One region of the Pseudomonas synxantha genome, then DNA from elsewhere that is predicted to be linked to it. Evidence: riboswitches for the same ligand, from Rfam matches in the RefSeq annotation. Region 1 holds a riboswitch; each other region holds the start of a gene.

Region 1 (5,505 bases):
CGGGACGGCCGGAAATGGAATGACAGCAATGGTGATGGCGTCACGCAAGTCTCCTATACATTCGATACCCACGGGCAAGGGGAGACAGCGTTCAATGCCACCCAGAAAAGCCAGGCCAGACTGTCCATGCAGTCCTGGGCCGATGTGGCGAACGTGTCTTTCGAAGAGCGTACTGGCCGTGGGGAAGGGCACCTGGCTTTTTCCAACAGTGAGGTGCCCCGGGTTGCATTCGCCCAATTGCCAGGTGGAGACGGTAAAGTCCTCATGAATCCCCGTTTTGGCACGAATGCTGCGCCTGCACTTAACAATCACGGCCGATATACGCTTACCCATGAAATAGGGCATGGACTGGGGCTTTTGCATCCAGCGGACTATGACAATAGCGGCGATTCCACCTACCCCAGTTACTATCGCGACGCCGTCTATGCCCAGGATACTCGTGGCCATACTGTCATGAGCTACTTCGATGCCAACTTAAGTGGTCAGAACCTTAAGGGAAGGTACTCTGCTGCACCATTGATGGGTGATATTGCTGCTGCCCAGCGGGTATATGGTGCCAACTATAGAACACGTAATTCAGACACCACCTACGGTTTTAACTCCAATTCGGGTCGAGACTATTATCAACTCGATCATCCCAGGAATACGGCATTATTCTGCGTGTGGGACGGTGGAGGTAACGACACATTGGATTTTTCCAGATATCGCCAAAACCAGACCGTCAACCTCAACGCTGAATCCTATTCCGATGTTGGAGGGTTACGGGGGAATGTTTCTATTGCCAAAGGCGTTACGGTTGAAAACGCAATCGGCGGTTCTGGTCATGATGCGATCATCGGGAACGATGCGGACAATGTGCTCAAGGGGGCAGCGGGCGCCGATTGGCTGAGGGGGGCAGGGGGGGCGGATACCTTTGCTTATGACCACGCCAGCGATTCCACGTTGGAAAATCCTGACCTGATCATGGACTTTGAGAGTGGCACCGACAAAATCGACATTTCGGTCTTGTTGAAAAACGCCGGTATTGGCGCCTTGACGTTTGTAAGGCGGCTATCGGGCGAACCTGGTCAAGCTGTTCTGGGTTACAACCGCCACACCAACCAGTCGAGGTTGGCTATTGATCTGACGGGCAACGGCCGTTTTGACTTTTTTCTCAAAAGCCACGGTCCGATAAATACACCCGACATCATTAGTAATGTTCCGGTTAAGTGGGCCTATTCCTAAAAAAGAAGCAGCATGCCAGCGGCTAGGGAGTAGTCGCTTCAACAGGCCGGCCGCTGCCTGTGTGGTTTCGGCGTTTCTCGATGTCGGATGAGCGATCAACATTGACCCGTTCTCCCGCACTGCGTAGCCTTGCCCGTTCGAGGTTCTTCGGCCCAGGCCGAAGCTAAGAAGGGAACGCGGTTCAAGCCGCGGCTGCCCCCGCAACTGTGAAGGGTTCAGTTGACTGCCACGCCACTGCCGAGACGGCGGGAAGGCGCAGTCAGCGTTGGTCGCAAGACCTGTACGCCCCAAGCCAGGAGACCTGCCTCGTCACTGATTTTCCAATTCAACCGGGCGGGGTGATCCGGTGACGAAATCCGCTGCTGCGCGCCGCCGCAGGGCCTGTCGTCCCGTATGCCCGCCCCAAAGGGCATCCGATGAAAACACTGGCCAAACTCCCTGTCACCATCGTTACCGGCTTCCTTGGCTCGGGTAAGACCACCTTGTTGCGTCATATGCTCGACAACGCCCAGGGCCGTCGTATTGCGGTGATCGTCAACGAATTCGGCGAGCTGGGCATTGACGGTGAAATCCTCAAGCAGTGCGCCATCGGTTGTACCGAAGAAGAAGCCAATGGCCGCGTGTACGAACTCGCCAACGGTTGCCTGTGCTGCACCGTGCAGGAAGAGTTCTTCCCGGTGATGCGCGAACTGGTTGCCCGCCGCGGCGACCTTGACCATATCCTCATCGAAACCTCGGGCCTGGCCCTGCCAAAGCCACTGGTGCAAGCCTTCCAGTGGCCGGAAATCCGCAGCGCCTGCACTGTCGACGCAGTGATCACCGTGGTCGACAGCCCGGCCGTGGCCGCCGGCACCTTCGCCGCGTTCCCGGATCAAGTCGACGCCCAGCGCAAACTCGACCCGAACCTGGACCACGAGTCGCCATTGCATGAACTGTTCGCCGATCAACTGGCCAGCGCCGACCTGGTGATCCTCAACAAAGCCGACCTGATCAGCGCCGAAGACCTGGCCCGCGTGCGCCTGGAAGTCGCCGAGGAGCTGCCGCCAGCAGTGAAGGTCATCGAAGCCAGCAGCGGTCGCCTGCCGTTGGACGTGCTGATTGGCCTGGGCGCAGGCTCCGAGGAGCACATTGACGCTCGCCACAGCCATCACGATCATCATCATGAAGGTGAAGACGATCACGATCACGATGCCTTTGACTCGATCTCCATCGACCTGCCCCAAGCCGAAGAAGCGCTGTTGCTCGACGCCCTGGCTCAATTGGTGGTGCAGCACGGCATCCTGCGCGTCAAAGGTTTCGCCGCGATCCCGAACAAACCGATGCGCCTGTTGATCCAGGGCGTGGGCACGCGCTTCGACAAACACTTCGACCGTGCCTGGGGCTTGGAAGAAGCACGTACCACGCGCCTGGTGCTGATCGGCCAGGAGCTGGACGCCGCCGGCCTTGAAGCGCAATTGCGCGCTGCCCTCAGCGTTTAACCATGCACCTGCTCAGGACCCAACCCGGTGGTTTCGTCGCGGACGACAATATTGCCGACCTTGGCCAAACCCCTGCTGAACTGGTGATCCTGTGCAGCGGCGACTCCAGCCTGGCGCTGCTCGCCGAAGCAGCCCAGCAGTTGCCCGAGGATTACCCGAGTCTGCGCCTGGCCAATCCGATGCAGGTGCAAAACCATGCCTCCGTCGACCTGTACGTCGATGAGGTGTTGCGGCACGCCAAGGTGATTCTGATTTCCTTGCATGGCGGCATTGGTTACTGGCGCTACGGCATAGAGCGCCTGGTGGAACTGGCCGAGCGCGGCGTCACGCTGATTTTGGTGCCGGGGGATGACCGCCCCGACCCGGAGCTCAGCTGCCTGAGCACCGTTGATGCCGAACAGCGCGAGCGCCTGTGGCATTTCCTGCGCCAGGGTGGCCTGGGTAACGCGCTGGATTTTTATCATTGCCTGGCCAGCGCCCATCTGGGTCGCGACTATATATGGGCCGAGCCGCAAACCTTGCCGCGTACGGCGATCTATCACCCTGGTAAAGCCAATGCCCGCCTCAATGACTGGCAGGTGGATTGGCGCGCTGACCTCCCCGTGGCCGCCGTGCTGTTCTATCGCTCCCACTTGCAGGCGGCCAATACCGGCTTTATTGATGTGTTCTGCCAGCGCTTGCAGGCTGCGGGCCTCAACCCGTTGCCCATCGCGGTGGCCAGCTTGAAAGAGCCCGGCTGCCTCACGGCGGTCGAGGACCTGCTGGACGACGTGCAAGCCGCGGTAATCCTCAACACCACCGGCTTTGCCCAGTCCAGCCCCGAAGCCCCGCACCTGCGCCCGTTTCGTCGCAATATCCCGGTGATCCAGGCGATCTGCGCCCAGGACAACCAGCCCGGCTGGCAGGCCAGCGAACAGGGGCTCGGTCCCCGCGACCTGGCGATGCATATTGCCTTGCCGGAGCTGGATGGGCGCATCATCAGTCGGCCGATCAGCTTCAAGGACCTGGCCTGGCGCAGCGAGCGCAGCCAGTCGGACGTGGTGTGCTATCGCGCAGTCCCTGAACGCATGGACTTTGTCGCTGAATTGGCGCGGCGCTGGGTCGACTTGGCCCGGGTGCCGAATGCCGATAAGCGCATTGCTCTGATCCTCGCCAACTACCCGACCCGAGATGGGCGTATTGGTAATGGCGTGGGCCTGGACACCCCGGCGGCGGCGTTGAATATCCTGCGTGCCTTGCAATCTGAAGGCTACCCGGTGGCAGAGGTGCTTCCCGAGAGCGGCACCGCATTGATCCATGCGCTGCTCGGTGGAGTCACCAACGACCTGGACAGCCTCGACCTGCGCCCGTGCCACCAAAGCCTGGGTCTGGGGGATTACCAGGCGATGTTCGATCGCTTGCCGGCGTCCAATCGTCAGGCTGTGCTGGAACGTTGGGGCGCCGCGCAAGACGATCCCATGTTTCGCGACGGCCGCATGATGATCGCCGGCTTGCGCCTGGGCCTGACCTTCGTCGGCATCCAGCCGGCACGGGGTTACCAGGTGGACGCCAGTGCCGTGTACCACGACCCGGACCTGGTGCCGCCCCATGGCTACCTGGCGTTCTATTTCTGGTTGCGCCACACCTACGGCGCCCATGGCGTGATCCATGTGGGCAAGCACGGCAACCTGGAATGGCTGCCGGGCAAAGGCGTAGGCCTGTCGGAAAACTGCTGGCCGGATGCATTGCTCGGGCCGCTGCCGAATATCTATCCGTTTATTGTCAACGACCCAGGCGAGGGCGCCCAGGCCAAGCGGCGTACCCAAGCGGTGATCATCGACCACCTGATGCCACCGCTGACCCGCGCCGAAACCTACGGCCCGTTGCGTAACCTGGAGCTGTTGGCCGACGAGTACTACGAGGCGCAATTGCTCGACCCGCGCCGCGCCCTTGAGCTGCAAAAAGACATTCTCAAGCTGGTGCGCGAAACCCGCATCGACCAGGAGCTGGAGCTGGACAGCGAGGCTGACGCCGACATCTGGCTGCCGCGCCTGGACACCTACCTGTGTGACTTGAAGGAATCGCAGATCCGCGACGGTCTGCATGTTTTTGGCGAATCACCCGAGGGCCGCTTGCGCATCGACACCTTGCTGGCCTTGTTGCGAATTCCCCGTGGCGACGGCCGTGGCCCGCAATCGAGCCTGCTGCGGGTACTGGCCAAGGCATTCGACCTGGGCTTTGATCCGCTCGATTGCGCCTTGGCCGAGCCCTGGACGGGACGGCGTCCGCCCGTGTTGCAGAAGATCGACGGGCAGTTATGGCGCACCGCCGGCGATACCCGCGAACGCCTGGAGCTGTACGCAGCGCGGCTGATCGAGCAGGCGCTGGAAGGTCCCCTCGAGCAGTTGGAAGAGCCCGGCTGGCAGGACGTGAAGTCGGTGATAGAAAGCCTGCGCATCGTGGTCGCGCCACGCCTGGACGCCTGTGGCCCAGCGGAAATGCGCGGCTTGCTGGATGCCCTGGGCGGGCGGTTTGTACCGGCAGGGCCCAGCGGTGCGCCCAGTCGCGGTCGCCTGGATGTACTGCCGACGGGGCGTAACTTCTTCACCGTGGATGTGCGCAACCTGCCGACCACCACGGCCTGGCGCATCGGTTTCCAGTCGGCCAACCTGATGCTTGAGCGACATCTGCAAGATCACGGCGACCACCTGCGCCAGCTTGGCTTGTCGGTGTGGGGCACCGCCACCATGCGTACGGGGGGCGACGATATCGCCCAGGCCATGGCGCTGATGGGCGTGCGCCCGGTATGGGCTACCGGCAGCCA
Region 2 (5,505 bases), 1.7 Mb from region 1:
TTTCCAGCACCGACTCAGTGGCGGCGCGGGCGACTTCAGTGCGGTCCAGTTCGCTGGTCTGGCGGCTGACCAGGTAGCTCACGCGTTTGCGCGCCTCGTCCAAGTCATCCCTGCGCAGAGCCTGGGCCACCGGGATCACATGCTCGCCCAGGCTGCGCATGCCAAGGGCGCAGTACAACGCCAGGATTTCCACGAGCCAGCCAATCAACGGCGCCCAGGACAAAGCCGTGGCCAGCAGGGTCAGCGGCACCACCGCGATAAACCACGCGGTCACGCCATGGCTGCGCCAGCCGCGTCCACCGGTATTGAAACGCTGCTCGATACGCCCGGCGAAATTGCCGAACGCCACCAGCGGATGCCAGCGCCTGGGCTCACCCAGCAGCGCATCCAGCGCCACCGCAGCGACACACAGCAAGGCCACACTCATTGACTCACTCCCCACTTGTTTTCATACAGCATGTCACTCAGCGGTCGCGGCTCGGTCCAGCCTTCAAGCTGCAACATCGGTGCCGGATAGAATTGCGCCACCGGTCCCAGGCATAACACCGCCAGGGGCTTGGCACCGGGCGGCAAGCCCAGCAGCTCGGCCAGGGCCTGGGGTTCGAACAGCGAGACCCAGCCCATGCCCAAGCCTTCCACGCGCGCCGCCAGCCATAGGTTCTGGATGGCACAGGATAACGACGCCATGTCCATTTCCGGCAAGGTACGGCGCCCGAAAATGTGGCGCTCGCGGTCGTCCATCAGGGCAGCCACCAACACTTCGGCACAGTCGCTGATACCTTCGACCTTGAGCTTCATGAACGCATCGGAGCGCTCGCCCAAGGCCTCGGCGGTGCGCACGCGCTCTTCTTCCACCAGTTGTTGAATCTGCCCACGCAAAGGTCGGTCGCTGATGCGGATAAAACGCCAAGGCTGCATCAGGCCGACGCTGGGCGCCTGGTGCGCGGCCTGGAGCAGGCGCTGCAGCAGTTCCGGGGCGACGCTGCCGCCGGTGAAGTGGCGCATGTCGCGGCGTTCGGCGATGGCGCGGTAGACAGCGTCGCGGTCGGCCTTGGGGAAGGCGTTGTCAGTCATGGCCTCATCGGGGGCAAGCCCCCTCCCACATTGGATTGGGTTTCAACTCGGTCAACTGTGGGAGCTGGCTTGCCTGCGATAACGGTCTCAAGGTCTGGCGCGAACAACGCGGCCACCGCGCCAGGATTCGACGGGAAATAAAAGTGCACGTAGGACGCGGTCATCCGCCCTTGGCGGTACACCGCTTCGGCACCGCGCCCACCGTTGGGGCTCAGGCCGCGGGCAATCGGCGCCCATTCGGTGTTGGTCAGGGAATGGTGGTAGGTGTGGCCACGCAGGACACCTTCCGGCAGTTCGACGCTTTGCAGAGCCAGGGCTGCAAGTTTCTTTTGCATCACCGCATCGCCCTGCAGCAGGCCCACCAGTTCGGCACGAGAACCGTGCACATCGGTGAGCGAATCGAGCAGGTAGAGCATGCCGCCACATTCAGCAAGCAGCGGTTTACCGGCGGCGTGATGCGCACGGATGGCCTCCAGCATCGGGACATTGGCCGACAGGGCCTGGTGGTGCAATTCCGGATACCCGCCGGGCAGATACAGACTGTCAGCTTCCGGCAGTTGGCGATCATGGATCGGTGAGAAAAAGCTCAGCTCAGCGCCCATCACCCGTAACAGGTCAAGGCTGGCGCCGTAGGTAAAGGCAAAGGCTTCGTCACGGGCCACGGCGATGCGCACGCCGGCGAGCAACGGCTCGGCCTCGATCACTGCGGGCGCGGCAAAGGTCACGGGCGGCGGCAGGGCCACTTCACAACTGCTGCCCAAGGCCTGGGCGGCGGCGTCCAGGCGCACATCGAGGTCATTCAATTCACTGGCTTGCACCAGGCCCAGGTGGCGGCTGGGCAATTCGATGCCGGTCTCTCGGGACAACGCGCCGTACCAGCGCAAGCCCTCGGTGAGGCTGCCTTCGAGCAACTGGGCATGACGCAAAGTACCGACGCGGTTGGCCAGCACGCCAGCAAACGGCAGGTCGGGTTGATAACGTGCCAGGCCCAGGGCCAGGGCGCCAAAGGTCTGGGCCATGGCGGTGCCATCGATCACGCCCAGTACCGGCACGCCGAAGTGCCGCGCCAGGTCGGCGCTGGAGGGCGTGCCGTCGAACAAGCCCATCACGCCTTCAATCAGGATCAGGTCGGCCTCCCCTGCCGCCTCCCAGAGCAGACGGCGACTTTCCTGCTCACCGACCATCCACATGTCCAGTTGATACACCGGCGCACCGCTGGCGCGCTCGTGGATCATCGGGTCGAGAAAGTCCGGCCCGCATTTGAACACGCGTACCTTGCGTCCCAGGTTGCGATGCAAACGCGCCAGCGCGGCGGTGACGGTGGTTTTGCCCTGGCCGGACGCCGGAGCGGCGATCAATACGGCCGGGCAATGACGAGGCTGATTCAAAGTTCGACGCCTTTCTGGGCCTTGATACCGGCCTGGAACGCGTGCTTGAGCATGCCCATTTCGGTGACGGTGTCGGCCATTTCAATCAGTTCGGGCTTGGCGCCGCGGCCCGTGACCACCACATGCTGCATCGGCGGGCGCGATTGCAGGTCGCTGAGTACCTGGTCCAGGTCCAGATAGCCGTGCTTGAGGGCAATGTTCAGCTCGTCCAGCACCACCAGGCCGATAGAGGCGTCTTGCAACATCGCACGGGACACGGCCCAGGCCGCCTCGGCGGCGGCAATGTCGCGCTGGCGGTCCTGGGTTTCCCAAGTGAAGCCTTCGCCCATCACATGGAAGCGCACCTGCTCGGGAAAGCGTCGGAAGAACAGCTCTTCGCCGGTGCTGTTGCGGCCTTTGATGAACTGCACCACACCGCACTGCATGCCATGGCCCATGGCGCGGGCCAGCATGCCGAAGGCCGAGCTGCTCTTGCCTTTGCCATTGCCGGTCAATACCAGCAACAGGCCGCACTCATTCGGTGAATTGGCGATGCGCTCGTCGATCACGGCTTTTTTGCGCAGCATGCGCGCCAAGTGGCGTTCGTCGCGGTCGGGGGAATCGGTCATGGCAGCTCTCCGTTGGGGCTGGACAAAAAACGGCGGGCAGGAAAAAAAAAAACAGACAGCCAAGCATCGCCCACCGTGATGCTGTTGAATGTTCAAGGCCGGTCTCCGGACTCATGAGTGGCGCGTCTTATCGAAGCAGCCGAGGGCGCGCCTTCCCATATCGCGGGCGATACAGTGGCAAACAGCACCGTCTTGACTCATTTACCGTTGCGGGGGCAGCGCCGGAATCGCGGCAACACTGTGTACAAGTGCGCTCACTCACCGGCTTCCCTGTTTCACTCTGCCGACGCGCACGCCACAGAGCACCTGGAACAAGCCGCGAAGGTTAGTGGGTTGGGGGTGGAGCGTCAATTAAAGCTGGCCTGGTACTTGAACCATCCGTACACCCTGCTTCTCTACCCTTACAGGTATCAAGGAGAAAACCATGCATAAAACCCGACTCGCCTTACTGATCATGCTCGCCGGTGGCCTCACCGCCTGCGGTGAAAGCTCTACCTTGCAGGTCTCCGACGGCACCGGGCCTGCGCCCAAGCTGCCGGAGCCGAACAAGACCCTGGTCCCCACCGTCAATATCGCCCCGGCCATTGGCTGGCCGGAGGGCGCCAAACCCACCGCCGCTGCCGGCACTCAGGTTGCCGCGTTCGCCGAGGGCCTGGATCACCCGCGCTGGCTCTACGTGCTGCCCAACGGCGACGTGCTGGTGGCCGAGACCAATGCACCACCCAAGCCGGACGATTCCAAAGGGGTGCGTGGCTGGGTAATGGAAAAAGTCATGGGCCGTGCCGGTGCCGGCGTGCCGAGCCCGAACCGCATTACGTTGCTGCGCGATGCCGATCACGATGGCGTGGCCGAAACCCGCACGGTGTTCCTGGAGAATCTCAATTCGCCCTTTGGCATGACACTGGTCGGCAACGACCTGTATGTGGCGGACTCGGATAAGTTGCTGCGCTTCCCCTATCAGCCGGGTGAAACCGCGATCAAAGCCCAGGGCACTAGGGTCGTGGACTTACCGGGCGGGCCTTTGAACCACCACTGGACGAAAAACGTGGTGGCCAGCAAGGATGGCAGCAAGCTGTATGTGAGCGTCGGCTCCAACAGCAACGTCGCCGAAAACGGCCTGGAGGCAGAGCAGGGACGCGCCGCGATCTGGGAAGTCGACCGCGCCACCGGCAAGCACCGCATTTTCGCCTCCGGGCTGCGCAACCCTAACGGCATGGCCTGGGAACCGCAGAGTGGCAAGCTGTGGACGGCAGTCAATGAACGCGATGAAATCGGCAGTGACCTGGTGCCCGACTACATCACCTCAGTCAAGGATGGCGGGTTTTATGGCTGGCCCTTCAGCTATTACGGCCAGCATGTGGATGTGCGTGTCACGCCGCAAAACCCTGATCTGGTCGCCAAGGCCATCGCGCCGGACTACGCGGTAGGCCCTCATACCGCCTCACTGGGGCTGACATTCGCCGAGGGCAATAAACTGCCCGCGCAGTTCAGCAACGGTGCGTTTATCGGCCAACATGGCTCATGGAATCGCAAGCCGCACAGTGGCTACAAGGTGATTTTCGTGCCGTTTGAAGGGGGCCAGCCAAAAGGACAGCCGGTGGATGTGCTGACGGGGTTTCTCAACAGCGATGAGAAAGCCATGGGTCGGCCGGTCGGCGTGGTGATCGACCAGCAAGGGAATTTGCTGGTGGCTGATGATGTGGGGAATAAGGTTTGGCGGGTGTCGGCAGCCAAGTAACCCATCTCAGGAGCACTATAAAACCAATGTGGGAGGGGCGGTGCGACGATTCGACTTGCTCCCGATAGCGGCCTGTCAGCTGAGTATGTGCTGACGGTTACACCGCTATCGGGAGCAAGCCCCCTCCCACATTTGGATCTATGTACGACTTAAGGGTTGCGTGCCAGATTCCCGGGCAGCACTCGCTTTGCGCTCAGATAGGCATTCTGCCAATACGCTTTGGATAGCGTATCGAGCTTCACCGTACCGCCGGTTTGCGGCGCATGCACAAAGCGCCCTTCCCCGACATAAATCCCTGCATGACTGACCCGCGAACCACCACCTGTGGCGAAGAACAGCAGATCACCGGTTTGCAGGTTCTGCTCGCTGACGTCCTGGGCACGCATCACGATCAGTTCGCGGGTAGTGCGCGGCAGGGAGATACCGGCGGCGTCGCGGAATACAAAGCCAATCAGGCCGCTGCAATCAAACCCCGAGTCCGGCGTGTTGCCGCCCCAGCGGTAGGGCGTGCCAACCAGGCCCAAGGCGCGGAAGAGCACATCTTCGGCAGCAGGCGAGAAATTCTGGGTGGCGTAGTTGAACACCGGCTTGGGCTTGACCGCTACAGGCGCGGGCGGCGGTGGGCGGCTCGCGCAGGCGCTGAGCAACGCGGCGCAAACAATAAGAATCAGGCGGGCCGAGGTCGACATGTGCAGAA
Region 3 (5,505 bases), 1.4 Mb from region 1:
ATGTCTGTACAAAATCATCCATGTGACCCGGCTGCGGGTCCTTGCCCAGCAGCTTGTCATCAAACGCAGTGCCTGGGGCTTTCATCGAGCGCAGAGCGGTGCCCTTGATCTTCTTGGTGAACAACCCTTTGCCGATCAACCAATCAGCCTCCTCGGCGGTTTGCTTCAACGCATACTGCTTGATCAGTGAACCGAACACGTCGGACAGCGACTCGTTCAACGCGCCGGACTGGTTGAAGTACATCAGCTTGGCCTCATCCTCGGTAACGCCATGGGCCAACTCATGGCCAATCACGTCGAGCGCCACGGTGAAGCGATTGAATAACTGCTGGTCACCGTCGCCGAAGACCATCTGGGTCGAATTCCAGAACGCGTTGTTATAGTCCTGGCCGAAGTGCACCGTGGCGTCCAGGGCCATGCCGGCATCGTCGATGGAATTGCGGTCGAATACCTGGTCGAAAAAATCGAAGGTCGCGCCCAAGCCTTCATAGGCTTCGTCCACTGCGGCATCGCCACTGGCCGGTTGCCCTTCGCCGCGGATCAGCTTGCCAGGCAGGCTGTCGGTGTTTTCAGCGCTGTAGATCGAGCGCTGTTTCTCGGCGCCCATGGCCAACGCCATGCGGGCTGGGCCCTTGGCGGGTACCGCGACCATGCGCAACGAGCGGAACGTGCTGTCCTTGGCCCGAGTGCGTAATGCGACTTCCCGTTGGGCTTTATCCCCGTGGCGGGCGATCTGGTCGAGCATATAGGGTGGGATCAGACAGAAAATCGGGTTGCGCGGCTGGCGAACACACATAAGCTGGCTCCTTTTTGGCGTGTGATGAACGTCCGGTAGCGGTTTCAGGATAGCCCTGTGTTCGCCACCTGGGCCAAATTGTCATGAGTTTGTGTTGCAGTGGTGTTTATCCGAGGCCCATAAGGAACATGCCCATGCCCGCCCGCACAGCCAAAATCGACCTTTCCCACCGCCCCAGGCTTTCCGACCTGCGCCCATTGGTCGCGCTCAGCCCCACCCTGCTGGAAGCCAGAACCGCGACACCGCGCGTCACCGCGGCCAAGGACCTCAAAAACCGCGCTGGCTATGCCCATGATTTCCTCAGCGACTTCGTGGTGCCATGGCCCACGGTCGGCGAGCCACTGTCGAGCGACGTGCAACCCAAGCGCCTGGACTACACGCATTTCTCCATCACTATGTCGCGTTCCCGACGACTGGCGCTCTACGTGGGGGTGAATATCGACGGCTCAAAGCACGTGGACATCACGCGCAGCAACGACACTTGGGCCTACGATGGTCGCCTGCCCCTGGATGCGCAGGTAGGTGAAGACCTTTACGCCAGCAATGGCCTGGACCGCGGCCACCTGGTGCGGCGCCAGGACCCCAACTGGGGCGACGAGGCCAACACCGCCAACTTCGACACCTTCCACTTCACCAACTGCTCGCCGCAAATGAGCGGCTTCAACCAGAAGACCTGGCTGGAACTCGAAGACTACATTCTTGACAACACCCAACGCTGGAAAGCCCGGGCCACGGTGTTTACCGGCCCGGTATTCGCCGATGACGACCGACTTTATCGTGGGGTGAAAATCCCCAAGGCGTTCTGGAAAGTCGTGGCTTACCTCAGCGACGACGGCAAACCCTCCGCCAGCGCCTACATGATCGACCAAAGCCGTGAGCTGGGGCAGCTCGACCTGGTGTTCGGCCAGCTTCGCACCTACCAGCGCAGCGTGATCCAGATCGAGCAACTGACCGGCATCCGCTTCGCCAACCTGGCCGACTATGACGGGTTCAGCAATGAAGAACGTGCGACAGGTACGCGGATTGAAGCGCTGATCCGCGGCCCCCAAGACATACGACTCTGAGAGCGGCCCATTGTAGGAGCGAGCTTGCTCGCGAAGCACCTGAGAGCGCCGCGGAGCATCAGGTTCCCCGCGTTATCGTTAGCGACCTTCGCGAGCAAGCTCGCTCCTACAGGGCCTGATCGACTACCATACCGCCGCCGGTTCCCGTATGGGACTAATAGGGAATTCGAAACGCCGCCCGCGACGTCAATCGAAACTGCCCCCGCAACTGTAGGTGCCGAGCCTGCTCCCCACTGCCACTGGACCCTGTCCGGGAAGGCGGGAGCGAGGCGACGACGCATCAGTCAGGAGACCTGCCGGCCCAGCAAAACCACTAACCGGCGGGGTGTCCGGGAAGGACATCCTTGCCTGCCCGATCGGCAGCGTTCGAGGCTGTATTTCCGAGCCGTACCGCCCCTGCTGCACTCGGAGATCACCCCATGCTGCCACGCGTTACCGCCCTGATCGCAGGCTTGGGTGCCTGTGCAATGGCCCAGGCCACGCCCACCCATTACCCGCTGACCCTGGAAAACTGCGGCAGTACCCTGACCTTCCAGCACGCGCCTGCACGCAGCGTAACCATCGGCCAGGCCGCCACCGAGATGCTCTACGCCTTGGGCGTGGGCGATAAAGTGGTTGGCACTTCGCTGTGGTTCAACAACGTGTTGGCGCAGTACAAGGCACAGGACGCCACCATCGAGCGCCTGGCCAACAACGAGCCGAGCTTCGAAGCGGTGATCGCCAAGCGCCCGCAACTGGTGGCCGCCGAGCTGGAATGGGTGGTGGGGCCACAAGGCGTGGTCGGCACCCGCGAGCAATTCCATGAACTGCAGATCCCCACCTACCTGCTGCCCTCGGACTGCGAAGGCAAGGACAACCTGGTGGGTGCCGACGGCACGCGTCTGGAGCCGTTCCGCATCGACACGATTTATAAAAGCATCCGCCAACTGGCGCAGATTTTCGACGTCCAGGATCGCGGCCAGCAGCTCAACGACGAACTACAGGCGCGCCTGGCCAAGTCCATCGCCACCGCGCAAGGCAAAGGCTTGAAGCAAGCCAGCGCGCTGGTGTGGTTCTCCAGCGCCGAAATGGCCAGCGATCCGTACGTGGCCGGGCACAAGGGTATTCCGCAGTTCATGTTGCAAACCCTCGGCCTGCGCAATGTGGTGCAGTCCGATGAAGAATGGCCCGCCGTCGGCTGGGAAACCATTGCCAAGGCCAACCCGACGTTCCTGGTGATCGCACGCATGGATCGGCGCCGCTACCCCGCCGACGACCACGAGAAGAAACTCGCCTTCCTGCGCAACGACCCGGTGACCCGCAACATGGACGCGGTGAAAAACAACCGCATCATCATCCTCGATGCCCTGGCGCTGCAGGCCAGCCTGCGCACCTTCGATGGCCTGGAACAACTGGCCGCCGCCATCGACGGCTACGACCTGCCGAAATGATACGGACCCTGCTCGCCCTCACACTGCTGTTGCTCGCCCTGCTCGCCGGCGTGGCCATCGGCGAGACCGCCATCTCGCCACAGGTGGTGCTCCAGGTGCTCGCCAACAAGCTGTGGGCCGCGGGCTTCGTGCTCGACCCCATCGATGAAGGCGTGGTGTGGAACTATCGCCTGACCCGCGCCCTGGTGGCCGCTGCCTGCGGTGCGGGGTTGGCGACCTGTGGCGTGATCCTGCAATCGTTGCTGCGTAACCCGCTGGCTGATCCTTACTTGCTCGGCATCAGTGCCGGCGCGTCGACCGGCGCGGTCCTGGTCGCCTTGATTGGTGTGGGCGGCGGGCTGGTGTCGCTGTCGGCGGGGGCATTTGTAGGGGCAATGGCAGCGTTTGCGCTGGTGATCCTGCTGGCGCGGGCCAGTGGCTCGTCCAGCGGCACCGGGCAAATCATCCTTGCGGGCATCGCCGGCTCGCAATTGTTCAATGCCTTGACCGCGTTCCTAATCACCAAGTCGGCCAGCTCCGAGCAAGCCCGCGGCATTATGTTCTGGCTGCTGGGCAACCTCAGCGGTGTGCGCTGGCCGTCGGTGTGGCTGGCGGTGCCGGTGGCGATCGTTGGGCTGACGGTGTGCCTGTGGCATCGCCGCGCATTGGATGCCTTTACCTTCGGCAGCGACTCGGCGGCGTCCCTGGGCATTCCGGTGCGCCGCGTGCAATTTGTGCTGGTGGCCTGCGCTGCGCTGGTGACGGCGGTGATGGTGTCCATCGTTGGCTCCATCGGTTTTGTCGGCCTGGTGATTCCCCATGCGGTGCGCCTGCTGCTGGGCACCGGGCATTCGCGGTTGCTGCCGGCGAGCGCTCTTGGCGGCGCGTTGTTCTTGATTGCGGCCGATGTGCTGTCGCGCACCTTGATCAAGGGCCAGGTGATTCCCGTCGGTGTGGTCACGGCGTTGGTGGGCGCACCGGTGTTTGCGCTGATCCTGATTGGCCGCAGGAACGCGCGATGAGTGTGCTCAGTTGCACCGGCCTGGGTTTCAAGGTGCGAGACGCTGAGTTGCTGCGCGATGTTCACCTGGACGTGCAGCAAGGGGAAACCCTCGGCATCGTCGGGCCCAACGGCTCGGGCAAATCCACCCTGCTCAAATTGCTCGCCGGCTTGCGCGCCCCGGCCAGTGGTGAAGTACGCCTGGGTGCCAAGCGCCTGGGTGAGCTGTCGCGCCGCGCCATCGCGCAACAGCTGGCGGTGGTGGAACAGCAGGCTGACACTGACGATGCCATCCGCGTGTTCGACGCCGTGGCCCTGGGCCGCACGCCATGGCTGTCGGCGCTGAGCCCGTGGTCTAGCGAAGACGACGCCATCGTCCGCCAGGCCCTGCACGACGTAGACGCCACCCACCTGAGCCACCGTGCCTGGCGCAGCCTCTCCGGCGGCGAACGCCAACGCGTGCACATCGCCCGAGCCCTGGCGCAACGACCGCGGATTCTGTTGCTGGATGAGCCAACCAATCACCTGGATATCCAGCATCAACTGGCGATCTTGAAAGGCGTGCAAGGCTTGCCGGTGACCACCTTGATTGCCCTGCATGACCTGAACCAGGCGCTGACCTGTAATCGCCTGGCCGTGCTGGATCGCGGACGATTGGTGGCGCTGGGTACGCCGTTGGAGGTGCTGACGCCAGAGCGCCTGCAAGAGACATTCGGGGTGCAGGGGCATTACCTCACAGACCCGTTCGACGGCGCGCAAATCCTGCGCCTGCGCCCTACCTGACCTGAAACACCTCGGTCAAAAATGTTGGAGGGGGCTTGCCCCCGATGAGGGAGTGTCAGTGAATACACCTGGGGCTGACCCACCACCATCGGGGGCAAGCCCCCTCCCACATTTGACCGAGGCGTGTCAGTCAGGCCGGCGGCGGCGTACCCGTAATCGTCGCATCGCCCCTGCCACATTTGATCTACAGAGACCGGTGCATATGGGTGGTCTGCCATACCGGGTCAGCTTCCACATCCACCACCTCGAATCCTTGCCGGATCCAGAAATCAATCGCCCCGGGCAGAAACGGGTGGGTATGCAGGTAAACCACTTCCACCCCGTCCGCCCGCGCCCGCGCTTCCAGCGATCGGTATAGCTCACCCGCCAGACCGCAGCGACGCCCTACCTGACACACCTGGGACAAATGTGGGAGGGGGCTTGCTCCCGATGAGGGAGTGTCAGTGAATACAC

The links. Region 1 has a riboswitch for cobalamin ahead of cobW (cobalamin biosynthesis protein CobW). Riboswitches for the same ligand answer to the same signal wherever they lie in the genome.
Region 2: linked by a shared signal. The riboswitch ahead of cobO (cob(I)yrinic acid a,c-diamide adenosyltransferase) and the one ahead of cobW (cobalamin biosynthesis protein CobW) in region 1 are both predicted to bind cobalamin.
Region 3: linked by a shared signal. The riboswitch ahead of BLU48_RS05250 (ABC transporter substrate-binding protein) and the one ahead of cobW (cobalamin biosynthesis protein CobW) in region 1 are both predicted to bind cobalamin.

Annotation. Positions count from the first base shown of each region.
Region 1 covers NZ_LT629786.1:2,528,306-2,533,810, reverse strand. Annotated here, with positions in the region: gene BLU48_RS11985 (M10 family metallopeptidase C-terminal domain-containing protein) at 1-1,224, shown strand, start outside; cobalamin riboswitch at 1,348-1,547, shown strand; gene cobW (cobalamin biosynthesis protein CobW) at 1,641-2,702, shown strand; gene cobN (cobaltochelatase subunit CobN) at 2,705-5,505, shown strand, end outside.
Region 2 covers NZ_LT629786.1:792,526-798,030, reverse strand. Annotated here, with positions in the region: gene cbiB (adenosylcobinamide-phosphate synthase CbiB) at 1-427, opposite strand, end outside; gene bluB (5,6-dimethylbenzimidazole synthase) at 424-1,074, opposite strand; gene BLU48_RS03815 (cobyrinate a,c-diamide synthase) at 1,071-2,462, opposite strand; gene cobO (cob(I)yrinic acid a,c-diamide adenosyltransferase) at 2,459-3,070, opposite strand; cobalamin riboswitch at 3,150-3,395, opposite strand; gene BLU48_RS03805 (PQQ-dependent sugar dehydrogenase) at 3,495-4,808, shown strand; gene BLU48_RS03800 (C40 family peptidase) at 4,958-5,497, opposite strand.
Region 3 covers NZ_LT629786.1:1,104,170-1,109,674, reverse strand. Annotated here, with positions in the region: gene BLU48_RS05265 (M4 family metallopeptidase) at 1-796, opposite strand, end outside; gene BLU48_RS05260 (DNA/RNA non-specific endonuclease) at 931-1,860, shown strand; partial or broken gene BLU48_RS32190 (outer membrane lipoprotein carrier protein LolA) at 1,869-1,958, opposite strand; cobalamin riboswitch at 1,982-2,175, shown strand; gene BLU48_RS05250 (ABC transporter substrate-binding protein) at 2,280-3,290, shown strand; gene BLU48_RS05245 (FecCD family ABC transporter permease) at 3,287-4,291, shown strand; gene BLU48_RS05240 (ABC transporter ATP-binding protein) at 4,288-5,052, shown strand; partial or broken gene BLU48_RS05235 (GNAT family N-acetyltransferase) at 5,237-5,434, opposite strand.